2 regions of the Streptomyces sp. PL-29 genome follow, and region 2 is predicted to be linked to the other one. Evidence: riboswitches for the same ligand, from Rfam matches in the RefSeq annotation. Region 2 holds a riboswitch; the other holds the start of a gene.
The links. Region 2 has a riboswitch for glycine ahead of gcvP (aminomethyl-transferring glycine dehydrogenase). Riboswitches for the same ligand answer to the same signal wherever they lie in the genome.
Positions count from the first base shown of each region.

Region 1: linked by a shared signal. The riboswitch ahead of gcvT (glycine cleavage system aminomethyltransferase GcvT) and the one ahead of gcvP (aminomethyl-transferring glycine dehydrogenase) in region 2 are both predicted to bind glycine.

Region 1 covers NZ_CP136996.1:4,975,589-4,982,919, reverse strand. Annotated here, with positions in the region: gene R4Z63_RS23090 (enhanced serine sensitivity protein SseB C-terminal domain-containing protein) at 1-137, opposite strand, end outside; gene R4Z63_RS23085 (enhanced serine sensitivity protein SseB) at 234-968, opposite strand; gene R4Z63_RS23080 (AAA family ATPase) at 1,083-1,760, opposite strand; glycine riboswitch at 1,950-2,052, shown strand; gene gcvT (glycine cleavage system aminomethyltransferase GcvT) at 2,224-3,339, shown strand; gene gcvH (glycine cleavage system protein GcvH) at 3,443-3,823, shown strand; gene glyA (serine hydroxymethyltransferase) at 3,839-5,095, shown strand; gene R4Z63_RS23060 (L-serine ammonia-lyase) at 5,434-6,816, shown strand; gene R4Z63_RS23055 (AMIN-like domain-containing (lipo)protein) at 6,968-7,331, shown strand, end outside.
Region 2 covers NZ_CP136996.1:1,044,516-1,051,846, reverse strand. Annotated here, with positions in the region: gene R4Z63_RS04760 (DNA polymerase IV) at 1-943, shown strand, start outside; gene R4Z63_RS04755 (PRC-barrel domain-containing protein) at 963-1,328, opposite strand; glycine riboswitch at 1,450-1,548, shown strand; gene gcvP (aminomethyl-transferring glycine dehydrogenase) at 1,745-4,630, shown strand; gene R4Z63_RS04745 (DUF5999 family protein) at 4,728-4,916, opposite strand; gene R4Z63_RS04740 (hypothetical protein) at 5,178-5,798, opposite strand; gene R4Z63_RS04735 (glutamate-cysteine ligase family protein) at 6,294-7,331, shown strand, end outside.

The sequences.
Region 1 (7,331 bases), 3.9 Mb from region 2:
CCCTGCCACAGCAGCATCCACAGCCGGCCCTCGGACAGGGCCCGCAGCAGTGACTCGTAGCTCTCGTAGCGCCCGGGAGTCACCTGGCGCATCATGTGCTCGACCTGCCCGGCCGCGGCCGTGCCTGACGCACTCACCCGGTACCCCTCTTCGTCCGCCCGTCGCTCCACGCGTGCCTTACCCGGGCCAGCGCTCATGCGTGCGGCCGGGAGATGTAACCAGCTTAAGCGGCCCTACGCGAGGTAGAAGGGGCGTACGCGCTCACGAATCCAGTCCGTGACCGGGTCCTGGGCCGCGTCCAGGAGGATCAGTTGCACGGGCCACGGCGCCGGAACGCGCGCCAGGGCGCGTCCGAGCGCCTCCATCGGCGCCTCCCGCATCTGTGGCTCCCACCCCGCCAGGCGGACACCGACGAAGAGTTCCGGTGCCCCGCCCTCGACGCTGGCGAGGCAGCGGTGCGCCGCCGCGACCACTCCGGTGGCGCGGAACTCCTCGCCGGCGGCAGCCAGGAAGTCCACCGGGTCCTCCTGCCAGTCGGGCTCGAAGAGCCGTACGCGGCCGCCGGTCGCGGAGCCGTCGAGCGGGCTGCGGCCCGCACGGCAGAGCTCGGCGACGGCGGGCGGGGGCAGCGGGACGCCGACGGCGCCCTCCGGATTGACCGCGATGCCGAGCTGCGGGGGCAGCCCCCGGGCGAACTCGACCGCCGGGGCCACCGCGAAGTCCATGCCGGGGCCGACACAGGCGAGGAACTGGGCCTCGGAGCTGTAGACCGGGACGTACGCCGCCCCGCCGATGTCCATGGTGGGCAGGTCCAGACCGGCCGTGTCGGGGCCGCCGCCGCCCGGCAGGGGCACCCACACCCTGCTGCGCCCGAGCACCTCCAGGATCCGGCCGCCGGCGTCCGGCTGCCCGAGCGCCGCCCCGAGCACCTGCTCCAGCTCATTTTCCGGCCAGCCGCTGCCCTGCATCTGCCCCTGCCCCTGTCTGGTCCCGCACGTGCGGTCCCGCGCGTGTCGCCCCGCAGGGTACCGGCCGCGGGGCGGGCACCGCCGCCGGGGATCCGGGTCGGCCCGGCCCGGCGGTCAGCCGTGGAAACCGATCCCCGTCACGGCGGCGGCCGAGCGGCGGTCCAGCAGGGTCGCGGAGGCGCAGCCGGCGGGCGGGCGGCCCGCCTCGGCGTCGCGCAGCAGGCGGCCCACGGCGCCGCGGTGGCGGGCGAAGGCGTAGGCAGACACCCCCCGGCCCCGCGCGGCCTGGCCGGAGAGCGCCTCCTCGGGGCTGCTGTCCAGGAGGACGAGGTGCAGCGACCGGCCCCGGCGGCGCGCGGCCGCGGAGAGCAGGGCGCGCACCCAGCTCTGAGTGCCGCAGTCGTGGACGACGACGGAGTCGCCGGAGCGCAGGATCCGGTACAGCCCCCAGTAGTGCGCGGCGCGTACCAGCGGGCGGTAGACGGCGTAGGGCAGCCGGGCGGGCATCCGGCGCTCCCAGCGTTCACGGGTGTCCTGGGAGTCGACGGCGCCGCCCTCCGGCGCGGCTCGCTTGATCAGCGTGCTCTTGCCGCCGCCGGGCAGCCCGGAGACCACGACGATGTCGCCCTCGGCGAAGCCGAGCCGCCGGGGTCCGCGCAGTGCGGGGCCGCGCAGGTCGCGCACGGGGCCGAGGCCGCCGTCGGCAGCCCTCCCGCGCTCGCGCGCGCCGCGCCGCTGGGCCGGCACCGCTTCGACGGCTCCCGTCGCCGTCACCACTCCGAATCTCCGCACAGTGCTCGCCTTCCCCCCGCGTCGGGCCACCGGGACCCTTCCCACCGAGTGTAAAGAGACGGTAATCCGGCATCCACGGTTCCACTCGGCCCGTTCGGAGGGGCGTACGAACTTTCGGACCCCCACCCCCGATCCCGAGCATGCCGTGCAATGATGTGCGCCATCTGGACCAACTGCATACCGGCCGCTTGAATCCGCGCGGGAGAGTCCCGGCAGGCCGCGAGGCCGTGCCGGGCGCCGAAGGAGCAAGAACCTCCCTTGAATCTCTCAGGCCCCGTACCGCGTGGATGAGGCAGATCTGAAAAGCGAGCTGCGCGCCAGCTCCACCCAAGGTGCAAGTCGGGGAGACCGGCGATCGGACGATCGGCGGAACTCTCGGCGAACCTCTCAGGTTCCGATGACAGATGGGGAGGAACGTCCTCGTCATGTCATGTCGATGCCCTGGGACCCGGGAGCCACACCCATGAGCACTGCCCCCCGCCTGACCGCCCTCGATGCGCTGCACCGTTCGCTCGGTGCGACCATGACCGATTTCGCGGGCTGGGACATGCCGCTGCGGTACGCCAGCGAGCGCGACGAGCACAACGCCGTACGCACCAAGGCCGGCCTCTTCGACCTGTCGCACATGGGCGAGATCACGCTGACCGGCCCGGAGGCCGTCAAGGCCCTGGACTACGCGCTGGTCGGCAACATCTCCACCGTCGGTGTCGGCCGTGCCCGCTACACGCACATCTGCCAGGAGGACGGCGGGATCGTCGACGACCTGATCGTCTACCGCCTCGGCGAGACCGAGTACATGGTCGTCGCCAACGCCTCCAACGCCCAGGTCGTCCTCGACGCCCTGACCGAGCGTGCCGCCGGCTTCGACACCGAGGTCCGCGACGACCGCGACGCGTACGCGCTGATCGCCGTGCAGGGTCCGGAGTCCCCCGGCATCCTGGCGTCGCTCACCGACGCCGACCTCGACGGCCTGAAGTACTACGCGGGCCTGCCGGGCACCGTCGCGGGCGTGCCCGCGCTGATCGCACGCACCGGCTACACCGGCGAGGACGGCTTCGAGCTGTTCGTCGCCCCCGAGCACGCCGTGGAGCTGTGGCAGGCGCTGACCAAGGCCGGCGAGGGCGTCGGCCTGGTTCCGGCCGGCCTGTCCTGCCGCGACACCCTGCGCCTGGAGGCGGGCATGCCGCTGTACGGGCACGAGCTGACCACCTCCCTGACCCCGTTCGACGCAGGTCTGGGCCGGGTCGTGAAGTTCGAGAAGGAGGGGGACTTCGTCGGCCGCGCCGCCCTGGAGGCCGCCGCCGAGAAGGCCGCCGACCAGGCCCCGCGCAAGCTGGTCGGCCTGATCGCCGAGGGCCGCCGCGTCCCGCGCGCCGGCTTCCCCGTCGTCGCCGACGGCAAGGTCATCGGCGAGGTCACCTCGGGCGCCCCGTCCCCGACGCTGGGCAAGCCGATCGCGATGGCGTACGTGGACGCGGAGCACGCCGCGCCCGGCACCTCCGGCGTCGGCGTCGACATTCGCGGTACGCATGAGCCGTACGAGGTCGTCGCGCTGCCGTTCTACAAGCGGCAGAAGTAGCCCTCCGCGCACGACGTCCGCCGTCCGGGCAGCCGTACGGCGTCGTCTCAGTACCCAAGACCGCAGTTCGTATCCACTCCCCCGCATCCAGGAGAATCAGGCCATGAGCAACCCCGAGAAGCTGCGTTACACCAAGGAGCACGAGTGGCTGTCGGACGTCGTGGACGGCGTCGCGACGGTCGGTATCACGGAGTTCGCGGCCAACGCGCTCGGTGACGTCGTCTACGCCCAGCTCCCCGAGGTCGGCGACACCGTGACCGAGGGCGAGACCTGCGGCGAGCTGGAGTCGACCAAGTCGGTCAGCGACCTGTACTCCCCGGTCTCCGGCGAGATCGTCGAGGCCAACCAGGACGTCGTCGACGACCCGGCGCTCGTGAACACCGCCCCGTTCGAGGGCGGCTGGCTGTTCAAGGTCCGCCTCTCCGAGGAGCCCAAGGACGCGCTCTCCTTCGAGGAGTACACCACGCTCACCGCCGGTAACTGACCCCAGGGGATCCTGATGTCTGTACTGAACACCCCTCTCCACGAGCTCGACCCCGACGTCGCCGCAGCCGTCGACGCGGAGCTCGTGCGCCAGCAGTCCACCCTGGAGATGATCGCGTCGGAGAACTTCGCTCCGGTCGCCGTCATGGAGGCCCAGGGCTCGGTCCTCACCAACAAGTACGCCGAGGGCTACCCGGGCCGCCGCTACTACGGCGGCTGCGAGCACGTCGACGTGGTCGAGCAGATCGCGATCGACCGCATCAAGGCGCTGTTCGGCGCCGAGGCCGCGAACGTCCAGCCGCACTCCGGTGCGCAGGCGAACGCCGCCGCGATGTTCGCGCTGCTCAAGCCGGGCGACACGATCATGGGCCTGAATCTGGCCCACGGCGGTCACCTGACCCACGGCATGAAGATCAACTTCTCCGGCAAGCTCTACAACGTGGTCCCCTACCACGTGGACGAGTCCGGCCAGGTGGACATGGCCGAGGTCGAGCGCCTCGCCAAGGAGTCCAAGCCGCAGCTGATCGTCGCCGGCTGGTCCGCCTACCCGCGCCAGCTGGACTTCGCCGCCTTCCGCCGCATCGCGGACGAGGTGGGCGCCTACCTGATGGTCGACATGGCGCACTTCGCCGGTCTGGTCGCCGCGGGCCTGCACCCGAACCCGGTGCCGCACGCCCACGTCGTCACCACCACCACGCACAAGACCCTCGGCGGTCCGCGCGGCGGTGTCATCCTGTCGACGCAGGAACTGGCCAAGAAGATCAACTCTGCGGTCTTCCCCGGCCAGCAGGGCGGTCCGCTGGAGCACGTGATCGCGGCCAAGGCCGTCTCCTTCAAGGTCGCGGGCTCGCCCGAGTTCAAGGAGCGCCAGGAGCGCACCCTGGAAGGCGCGAAGATCCTCGCCGCCCGCCTGGTCCAGGACGACGTCAAGGCCGTGGGCGTGGACGTCCTCACCGGCGGCACCGACGTGCACCTGGTCCTGGTCGACCTGCGCAACTCCGAGCTGGACGGCCAGCAGGCCGAGGACCGCCTGCACGAGGTCGGCATCACGGTCAACCGCAACGCCATCCCGAACGACCCGCGGCCGCCGATGGTGACCTCGGGTCTGCGGATCGGCACGCCGGCCCTCGCCACCCGCGGTTTCGACGCCGAGGCCTTCACCGAGGTCGCCGAGATCATCGCGCAGGCGCTGAAGCCGACGTACGACGCCGAGGGCCTCAAGGCGCGCGTCTCGGCGCTCGCCGCGAAGTTCCCGCTGTACCCGTCGCTCTAGCGGCGGCGCGAAAGGGCCCGGCCTCGTCGTCTGCGCACGGGCCGGGCCCTTCCCGTACCCGCCGGCGTCCACCCCGGCGCGTCCGGCACCCGCCCCGGGCGGGCGGACACCCCTGCCGCCCGGCGCCGGGGCCGGTCTCCGGCAGCCGGCGGGGCCCGGCGCCGCGCCCCCGCGGCGCGAGTGGACACCTTCCCGACCTGTCCACGTAATCCTTCCCACCTCGTCCGGCAGCCAGGACGTTCACCGCACCGCGTTAAGCTCGTCTGTCGGACAAAATCTGAACAATCCGCCTCTCCTGCCCCCTCCCACCCCACGAGCAGACAAGGGAGTCCGCCACCGTGGCCATCTCCGTCTTCGACCTCTTCTCCATCGGCATCGGTCCCTCCTCCTCCCACACGGTCGGTCCGATGCGCGCCGCGCGCATGTTCGTGACGCGACTGAAGAAGGACGGCGTGCTCGCCCAGACGGCCTCCGTGCGGGCAGAGCTCTTCGGCTCCCTCGGCGCGACCGGCCACGGCCACGGCACGCCCAAGGCCGTGCTGCTCGGTCTGGAAGGCCACTCCCCCCGCACCGTGGACGTGGAGACGGCGGACGACGAGGTGGATCGCATCCGCAGGAGCGGCCGCCTGCGGCTGCTCGGGGCGGAGATAGGCGACGTCCACGAGATCGCCTTCGACGAGCCGAACCAGCTGATCCTGCATCGCCGGCGGTCCCTGCCGTACCACGCGAACGGCATGACGCTCTTCGCGTACGACGAGGCCGGCACCCCTCTGCTGGAGAAGACCTACTACTCGGTCGGCGGCGGTTTCGTCGTCGACGAGGACGCGGTGGGCGAGGACCGGATCAAGCTCGACGACACGGTGCTGAAGTACCCCTTCCGCTCCGGTGACGAGATGCTGCGGCTGGCCGACGAGACCGGCCTGTCGATCTCCTCCCTGATGTTGGAGAACGAGAAGGCCTGGCGTACGGAGGAGGAGATCCGCGAGGGCCTCCTGGAGATCTGGCGCGTCATGCAGTCCTGCGTCTCGCGCGGCATGTCCCGCGAGGGCATCCTCCCGGGCGGCCTGCGGGTCAAGCGCCGCGCCGCCTCCACGGCGCGCCAGCTGCGCACCGAGGGCGACCCGATGATGCACCGCAGCGAGTGGACGACGATCTACGCGATGGCGGTCAACGAGGAGAACGCGGCGGGCGGCCGGGTCGTGACGGCCCCGACGAACGGCGCCGCGGGCGTCCTGCCGGCCGTGCTGCACTACTACATGAACTTCGTGCCGGGCGCGGACGAGGACGGCGTGGTCCGCTTCCTGCTCGCCGCGGGCGCGATCGGCATGCTGTTCAAGGAGAACGCGTCGATCTCCGGCGCCGAGGTCGGCTGCCAGGGTGAGGTGGGATCGGCCTGCTCGATGGCGGCCGGCGCCCTCGCCGAGGTGCTGGGCGGCACGCCGGAGCAGGTCGAGAACGCCGCCGAGATCGGCATGGAGCACAACCTGGGCCTGACCTGCGACCCGGTCGGCGGACTGGTCCAGATCCCCTGCATCGAGCGCAACGGCATGGCCGCGGTCAAGGCCGTCACCGCCGCCAAGATGGCGATGCGCGGCGACGGCTCGCACAAGGTCTCCCTCGACAAGGTCATCAAGACCATGAAGGAGACCGGCGCCGACATGAAGGTCAAGTACAAGGAGACCGCCCGCGGCGGCCTCGCGGTCAACGTCATCGAGTGCTGATGCCCTCCTGGTGACCGCAGGGGCCCGGCGCGGGTTGCGCCGAGCCCCTGCGGCGTCCGGTACACCGTCCACCCGGTGGAACCGGAGGAGCCCGGAGCGGCGTCCCAGGTGGTGCCATCAGTCCCCGTCTCTTGAGAATCGGGGGGACAACATGATCCACACACGTCTCCGGCGGTTCGTGGCTCTGGCCTCCGGCGCGCTGCTCGCCGCCGGACTGGCGTTCGCCTCGCCCGCCTCCGCCTCCTCACTCGCCTCCACCGAGGTCCCGACCCCGCTCGTCGTGAACGCCCGCTGGGGCGGGCACTCCGGATACGACCGGATCGTCGTCGACCTGGAGGGGTACACGCCCACGGTGACCGTCACGCCCGTCGCACAGCTGAGGTACGACGGCTCCGGCAAGCCCGTGCCTCTGGCCGGGACGTACTTCCTGGAGATCAGGCTCAACCCCGCCGCCGCGCACGACGACGCGGGCGAGAGCGTGTACCACGGCCCCAAGCTTCAGAGGATCTACCTCA
Region 2 (7,331 bases):
GGTCGCCTCGGAGGAGGCCAAGCCCGCGGGGCTGCTGCTGATCGAGCCCGGGACCGAGCGGGAACTGCTCGCTCCGATGCCGGTGCGGACTCTGCCGGGGGTGGGGCCGGCCACCGGGGAGCACCTGCGCCGCGCCGGGATCACCACGGTGGGGGACCTGGCGGAGGCCGGGGAGGACGAGTTGGTCCGGATGCTCGGGCGCGCGCACGGCACGGGGCTGTACCGGATGGCGCTGGGCCTGGACGACCGGCCGGTGGTCGCGGAGCGGGACGCCAAGTCGGTGTCGGTCGAGGACACCTTCGACGTGGATCTGCACGACCGGGTGCGGATCCGGGGCGAGGTGCAGCGACTCGCCGACCGGTGCGTGCAGCGGCTGCGGGGCTCCGGGCACTCGGGGCGCACGATCGTGCTCAAGGTGCGGCGCTACGACTTCTCCACGCTGACGCGGTCCGAGACGCTGCGCGGCCCCACGGACGACGCGGCGGTGGTGCGGGAGGCCGCCGCGCGGCTGCTGGAGGCGGTGGACACCACGGGAGGCGTGCGGTTGCTGGGGGTGGGGGTGACCGGCCTGGCGGACTACACGCAGGAGGACCTCTTCGCCCAGTCGCTCGCGGCCGAGCCTCAGGTGGCGGCCGAGGTGGACGGTACGGGCGGTGCGGCCGGGGGAACCGAGCCGGAGGCCGCCGGAGGGGACGAGAAGCCACAGGAGGGGCCGCCGGCGCCCGCGGAGCAGCAAGAGGCTCCCGAGCGCCGCTGGGCGGCCGGAAGCGACGTACGCCACGTGCTGTACGGGCCGGGGTGGGTCCAGGGCAGCGGGGTGGGGCGGGTCACCGTCCGGTTCGAACAGCCCGGGTCGGAGCCCGGCCGGGTGCGGACCTTCCGGGTGGACGACCCGGATCTGGCGCCGTCCGACCCGTTGCCGCTGGTGGGGGAGGCCGCGTAGGGCGGCGCCGGGGCGCGGGTCAGCCCTCGTCGCCCGCCAGCCGGCCGAAGTCGCGGTCGACGTCGGACGGGAGGGCCGTGTCCAGGCCGTAGTGGTGATAGAGCTGGAGTTCCTGCTCGGGGGAGAGGTGGCGGCCGACGCCGAAATCCGGTGCGTCCCTGATGAGGGAGCGTTCGAAGGGCACCCGCAGGGTCTCGCCGACCATCTCGCTCGGCTCCAGCGGCACGAAGGCGTCCCGGCCGAAGAAGCCGGTGCGGACGGCGGCCCATTCCGGGACACCCGTGGCATCGTCGAGGTAGACCTCGTCGATGGTGCCGATCTTGGCACCGTTGCGGTCGAACGCCTTGCGGCCGATCAGGCTGCGCGGATCGATGTCGGTCTGCACGGTCCCTCCAAATGGTCGCAACTGTCGCAACTGCTCCCTAGTGACTACAGAAGGGCATTTCCGCAGAGGAGGCCACTCGGGGAGCCTCTTGAACCCCGCTGGTAGGCTGGGTGACGGCTGTCGACCCTGTGCGGGAGAGTCCTCCGAGTGAGCAAGACGGAGGCGCCGAAGGAGCAAATCCTCCCCGGAATCTCTCAGGCATACGTACCGCACGGACGAGGCCACTCTGGAAAGCAGGGCGGGTGCCGGGCGCGCAGTGCCGGTCCCCCTCCTCACCGACGGTGAAAGCCGGAGCTCTCGGGAGACCCCCGTGAGATCCGGTGAAACTCTCAGGTGCAGATGACAGAGGGGGAGGCCGTCCGGGTGCCCGCGCCGTGGTGCCCCTCGCAGGTCATATGACCAGGAGGCCTCCGTACATGACCGCCAACCGCATTCCGCTCTCCCAGCTGGAGCGAGGCATCCCCTTCGAACAGCGCCACATCGGCCCGGATGCCGAGGCGCAGGCGAAGATGCTCGCCCAGGTGGGCTACGGCTCCCTGGACGAACTGACCGCCGCCGCGGTGCCGGATGTGATCAAGACCGCCGACGCGCTCGACCTCCCCGAGGCGCGGACCGAGGCCGAGGTGCTCGCCGAGCTGCGCTCGCTCGCCGACCGCAACCAGGTCCTCACCCCCATGATCGGTCTCGGTTACTACGGGACCTTCACCCCGCCGGTGATCCTCCGCAACGTCATGGAGAACCCGGCCTGGTACACGGCGTACACGCCCTACCAGCCGGAAATCTCGCAGGGCCGCCTCGAGGCCCTCCTGAACTTCCAGACCGTCGTCGCCGACCTCACCGGCCTGCCGACCTCGGGCGCCTCGCTGCTCGACGAGGGCACCGCGGCCGCCGAGGCCATGACCCTGGCCCGCCGCGTGGGCAAGGTCAAGGGCAACGTCTTCCTCGTCGACGCCGACGCCCTGCCGCAGACCATCGCCGTCATCGAGACCCGCGCCGAGCCGATCGGCATCGAGGTCGTCGTCGCCGACCTCTCCGACGGCATCCCCGCCGAGATCGCCGAGCGCGGCGTCTACGGCGTCCTGCTCCAGTACCCGGGTGCCTCCGGCGCCGTCCGGGAGATCAAGCCGGTCATCGACCAGGCGCACGAGCTCGGCGCCATCGTCACCGTCTCGGCCGACCTGCTCGCCCTGACCCTCCTGACGTCCCCGGGCGCCCTCGGAGCCGACATCGCCGTGGGCACCACCCAGCGCTTCGGTGTCCCGATGGGCTTCGGCGGACCGCACGCCGGCTACATGGCCGTCCAGGACAAGCACGCCCGTTCGCTGCCCGGCCGCCTCGTCGGCGTCTCGGTGGACGCGGACGGCAACAAGGCCTACCGCCTGGCCCTGCAGACCCGCGAGCAGCACATCCGCCGTGAGAAGGCCACCAGCAACATCTGCACCGCGCAGGTGCTGCTCGCCGTCATGGCCGGCATGTACGCCGTCTACCACGGCCCGGACGGCCTGCGGACCATCGCCCGCCGCACCCACCGCTACGCGGCGCTGCTCGCCGCCGGTCTGCGGGCCGGCGGAGTCGAGACCGTACACGGCGCCTACTTCGACACGATCACCGTCCGTGTGCCGGGCCGCGCGGCCGAGGTCGTCGCGGCCGCCCGGGAGGGCGGGGTCAACCTGCACCGGGTCGACGCCGACCTCGTCTCGATCAGCTGTGACGAGACCACGCTGCGCGCCGACATCGAGGCCGTCTGGGCCGCCTTCGGCGTCACCGCCGACATCGAGGCGCTCGACGAGGCCACGGCCGACACCCTGCCCGAGGGCCTGTTGCGCTCGGACGCGTACCTGACGCACCCGGTCTTTCACCAGCACCGGTCTGAGACCGCGATGCTGCGCTACCTGCGCAGGCTCTCGGACAAGGACTACGCGCTGGACCGCGGCATGATCCCGCTGGGCTCCTGCACCATGAAGCTCAACGCGACCACCGAGATGGAGCCGGTGACCTGGCCCGAGTTCGGCCAGCTGCACCCCTTCGCGCCGGTGGAGCAGGCCGAGGGGTACCTCACGCTCATCAACGAGCTGGAGGAACGTCTCTGCGAGGTCACCGGCTACGACAAGGTCTCCATCCAGCCGAACGCCGGCTCCCAGGGCGAGCTCGCCGGTCTGCTGGCCGTACGCGCCTACCACCGGGCCAACGGCGACGAGCAGCGCACCATCTGCCTCATCCCGTCCTCCGCGCACGGCACCAACGCCGCCAGCGCCGTGATGGCCGGCATGAAGGTCGTCGTCGTCAAGACGGCCGACGACGGTGAGGTGGACGCGGACGACCTGCGTGCCAAGATCGAGCAGCACCGTGACGAGCTCGCCGTGCTGATGATCACCTACCCCTCCACGCACGGTGTGTTCGAGGAGCACGTCGCCGACATCTGCGCCCAGGTGCACGAGGCCGGCGGCCAGGTCTACGTCGACGGCGCCAATCTGAACGCCCTGGTCGGCCTGGCCAAGCCGGGTCACTTCGGTGGCGACGTCTCGCACCTGAACCTGCACAAGACCTTCTGCATCCCGCACGGCGGCGGCGGTCCGGGCGTCGGCCCGGTCGGCGTCCGGGCGCACCTGGCGCCGTACCTGCCGAACCACCCGCTGCAGCCGACGGCCGGCCCGGAGACGGGCGTCGGCCCGATCTCGGCCGCGCCGTGGGGATCGGCCGGCATCCTGCCGATCTCCTGGTCGTACGTGCGCCTCATGGGCGGCGAGGGCCTCAAGCGCGCCACCCAGGTCGCGGTGCTCGGCGCCAACTACATCGCCAAGCGCCTGGAGCCGCACTACCCCGTGCTCTACACCGGCCCGGGCAACCTGGTCGCGCACGAGTGCATCATCGACCTGCGCCCGCTGTCGAAGGCCACGGGCGTCAGCGTGGACGACATCGCCAAGCGCCTGATCGACTACGGCTTCCACGCGCCGACGATGTCCTTCCCGGTCGCCGGAACGCTCATGATCGAGCCGACGGAGTCCGAGGACCTCGCCGAGATCGACCGTTTCTGCGACGCGATGATCGCCATCCGCGGCGAGATCGAGCGGGTCGCGGGCGGCGAGTGGCCGGCGGACGACAACCCGCTGGCGAACGCCCCGCACACGGCGGCTTCGCTGGGCGGCGAGTGGAACCACCCGTACACCCGGGACGAGGCCGTCTTCCCGGGCGGCGTCACGGCCGCCGAGAAGTACTGGCCGCCGGTGCGCCGCATCGACGGTGCCTTCGGCGACCGCAACCTCGTGTGCTCCTGCCCGCCGCTGGACGAGTACGACAACTGAGGCGCCCCCGCCTCTGAGGCCGTCGCACGACATGGTGAAGGGGCCGGCCCCGGGAGACTCTCCCGGGGCCGGCCCCTTCACCGTCCTGCGTCCTCGCCTACGCCGCCGCGAGCGGGCGGTGCGGGGCGATGATCTGCCCGTCCGGCAGCAGCTCACCGGTGTCCTCGAAGAGCAGGACGCCGTTGCACAGCAGGCTCCAGCCCTGTTCCGGATGGTTGGCCACCGGGCGCGCGGCCTCCCGGTCGGCGGATTCGGCAGACGGGCAGGCTGGCTGGTGCTGGCACATGGATGCGTTCTTTCGCTGCGGTGTGGTCTGAGTGCTACGGCTCGATACCTGGTTCATGGCCGTCCCCCTGGGTCATCCCCGCAGCCGCGGGGCGCTTGCCATCAGTGTTCCCCCACGACAGCTGCTTCGCAGGGATTTCCCGGCAGCTGTCCTCATGGATTGATGACGCATCACTCGTGCGGGCGGTTCAGGCCAACTCCCCTGTCATTTCGGATGGTTCACGGGTGGCCCGGGTGGACTAGGCCGAATGGGTCCATCGGGTCAGGCGGCGGGCGCGGCCAGCGAGGGAGGGGCCGGCGCCGTCGCCGGCGTGAGCCGGTGGGTCAGCACCGGCAGGAGTTCGGAGACCGGATGCGGTCGGTACGCGGCGATGCCGGGCGGGGCTGGGGCCAGCGGCACCAGCAGGTCCTCGCCGGCGGGCAGCCCGGCGGCGGGGTCCGCGCCCACCGCCCCGTGCAGCCAGAGCGTCAGCATGTAGAGCTCCGGTACGGAGAGCAGCCGGGGCTGGTAGCCGGTGGTGAGCAGCTCGGCCTGGCGCAGGGCGCGCTCGGTGGCGCAGACGTAGGGGCCTTCGAAGAAGTGGGAGAAGGCCCAGCCGTCGGGTGTCAGTCGGGTGTCCGCCGCCGCGACGTGCCGGTCCCCGCTGCGGATCAGGAACCGCCACCCGACGAGCCGTGTGCGGGGCGGCCGGCCGACGGACGCCAGGTCCGAGAGGTTCAGCCGGTCCATGACGTGGACCGGAAGGGGGAGCTCGGCGGTCAGCGGCCCCTGGACGGCGCGCAGGGACGGAGTGTGCGCCTCGTTGACGGCGGTGGGGGAACCGAGTGCCGTGAGGATGCTGCGCAGGGCGGGTGCGGGAGCCGGGGGGACATGCAGCGGCATGGTGGGTCGCCTCTCACTTGGGAGACCTGTGGAAACGGGGCAGGTGCGGGACGGCGCTGTCGCATTCTGGGGCCAGAGGGGGGCCGAGGGGCAATGGCCGCGCGCCAACTCTCTGCCTCGTTTGCGGAGTTTATACGACATGTGTTCACGCAGTGTTTCGGCTAGCTGTCCCGCCTATTGCCGACAAGGCGCTTACCGGTCCCACTGACATGGCATTCATGCCGGATGTGCGCGCACATGTCGCGCTGACCTCGGAGGTTACCGGAAGGGGGCTCGGCTGGAAAGCGCCTGTTTTCAGGAGCGGGCAAGTGCCACGATGAACTTGCACAATTCCGCTTGCCAGGTGAATGTGCCGAAGCGCCCTTCGGCCAACCCGGCGCGCGCTCCTCGCCACGCACCCCTCCTCCGCGTTATGGATCACGATGCCGGGGCATCATCGACCGTAACGCGCGCCTGGGTGCCCCGGACCAGGCCCACTCGAGGAGGGACGCTTCGATGGGGGAGAAGGTCGTGGCGGGAGGGTTCGACCTGTCCGATCGGCAGCGGTATCGAAGGAAACTCCACGAGTGTCTGGAGGGACTGGAGCGACTTCTGGCGGAGAAGAGGTTCGATCGCCCGAAGAACATGATGGGGCTGGAGATCGAGCTGAATCTCGCGGGAACCGACGGATTGCCGCGCATGGTGAATGCCCAGGTGTTGGAGCGGATTGCCAGCCCTGATTTCCAGACCGAACTGGGAATGTTCAACCTGGAGGTGAACGTTCTGCCGCACCGGCTCGGCGGCCGGGTATTCGACCGGCTCGCCGAGGAGCTCAGCGCGGGGCTGGGATACGCCCACCGGCAGGCCGCCGAGATCGATGCCGGAGTGGTGATGATCGGCATCCTGCCGACGATCTCCCGCACGGACCTGGTCACCGCGAACCTCTCCGCGGTGGACCGGTACTCCCTGCTGAACGAGCAGATCCTGATGATGCGCGGGGAGGACTTCACGCTCGACATAGACGGCGTCGAGCGGCTGATCTGGACCTCCGGGTCGATCGTGCCCGAGGCCGCCTGCACCTCGGTACAGCTGCACCTCCAGGTGACGCCGGCCCGGTTCGCGGCCGTGTGGAACGCGGCGCAGGCCGTGACCGCGGCGCAGATAGCCGTCGGCGCCAACTCGCCCTTCCTGTTCGGGCGGGAGCTATGGCGGGAGTCGAGGCCGCCGCTGTTCACACAGGCCACCGACACCCGGCCGCCGGAGCTCCAGGCGCAGGGGGTGCGGCCGCGCACCTGGTTCGGCGAGCGCTGGGTGGACTCGGCGTACGAGCTCTTCGCCGAGAACGTCCGCTACTTCCCCTCCCTGCTGCCGATATGCGACGAGGAGGAGCCCCTGCGGGTGCTGGCCGAAGGCGGGGTGCCGAGACTGCAGGAGCTGGTCCTGCACAACGGCACCGTCTACCGGTGGAACCGGCCCGTGTACGGGGTCGCCGACGGGGTGCCGCACCTGCGCGTGGAGAACCGGGTGCTGCCGGCCGGGCCGACGGTCACCGAC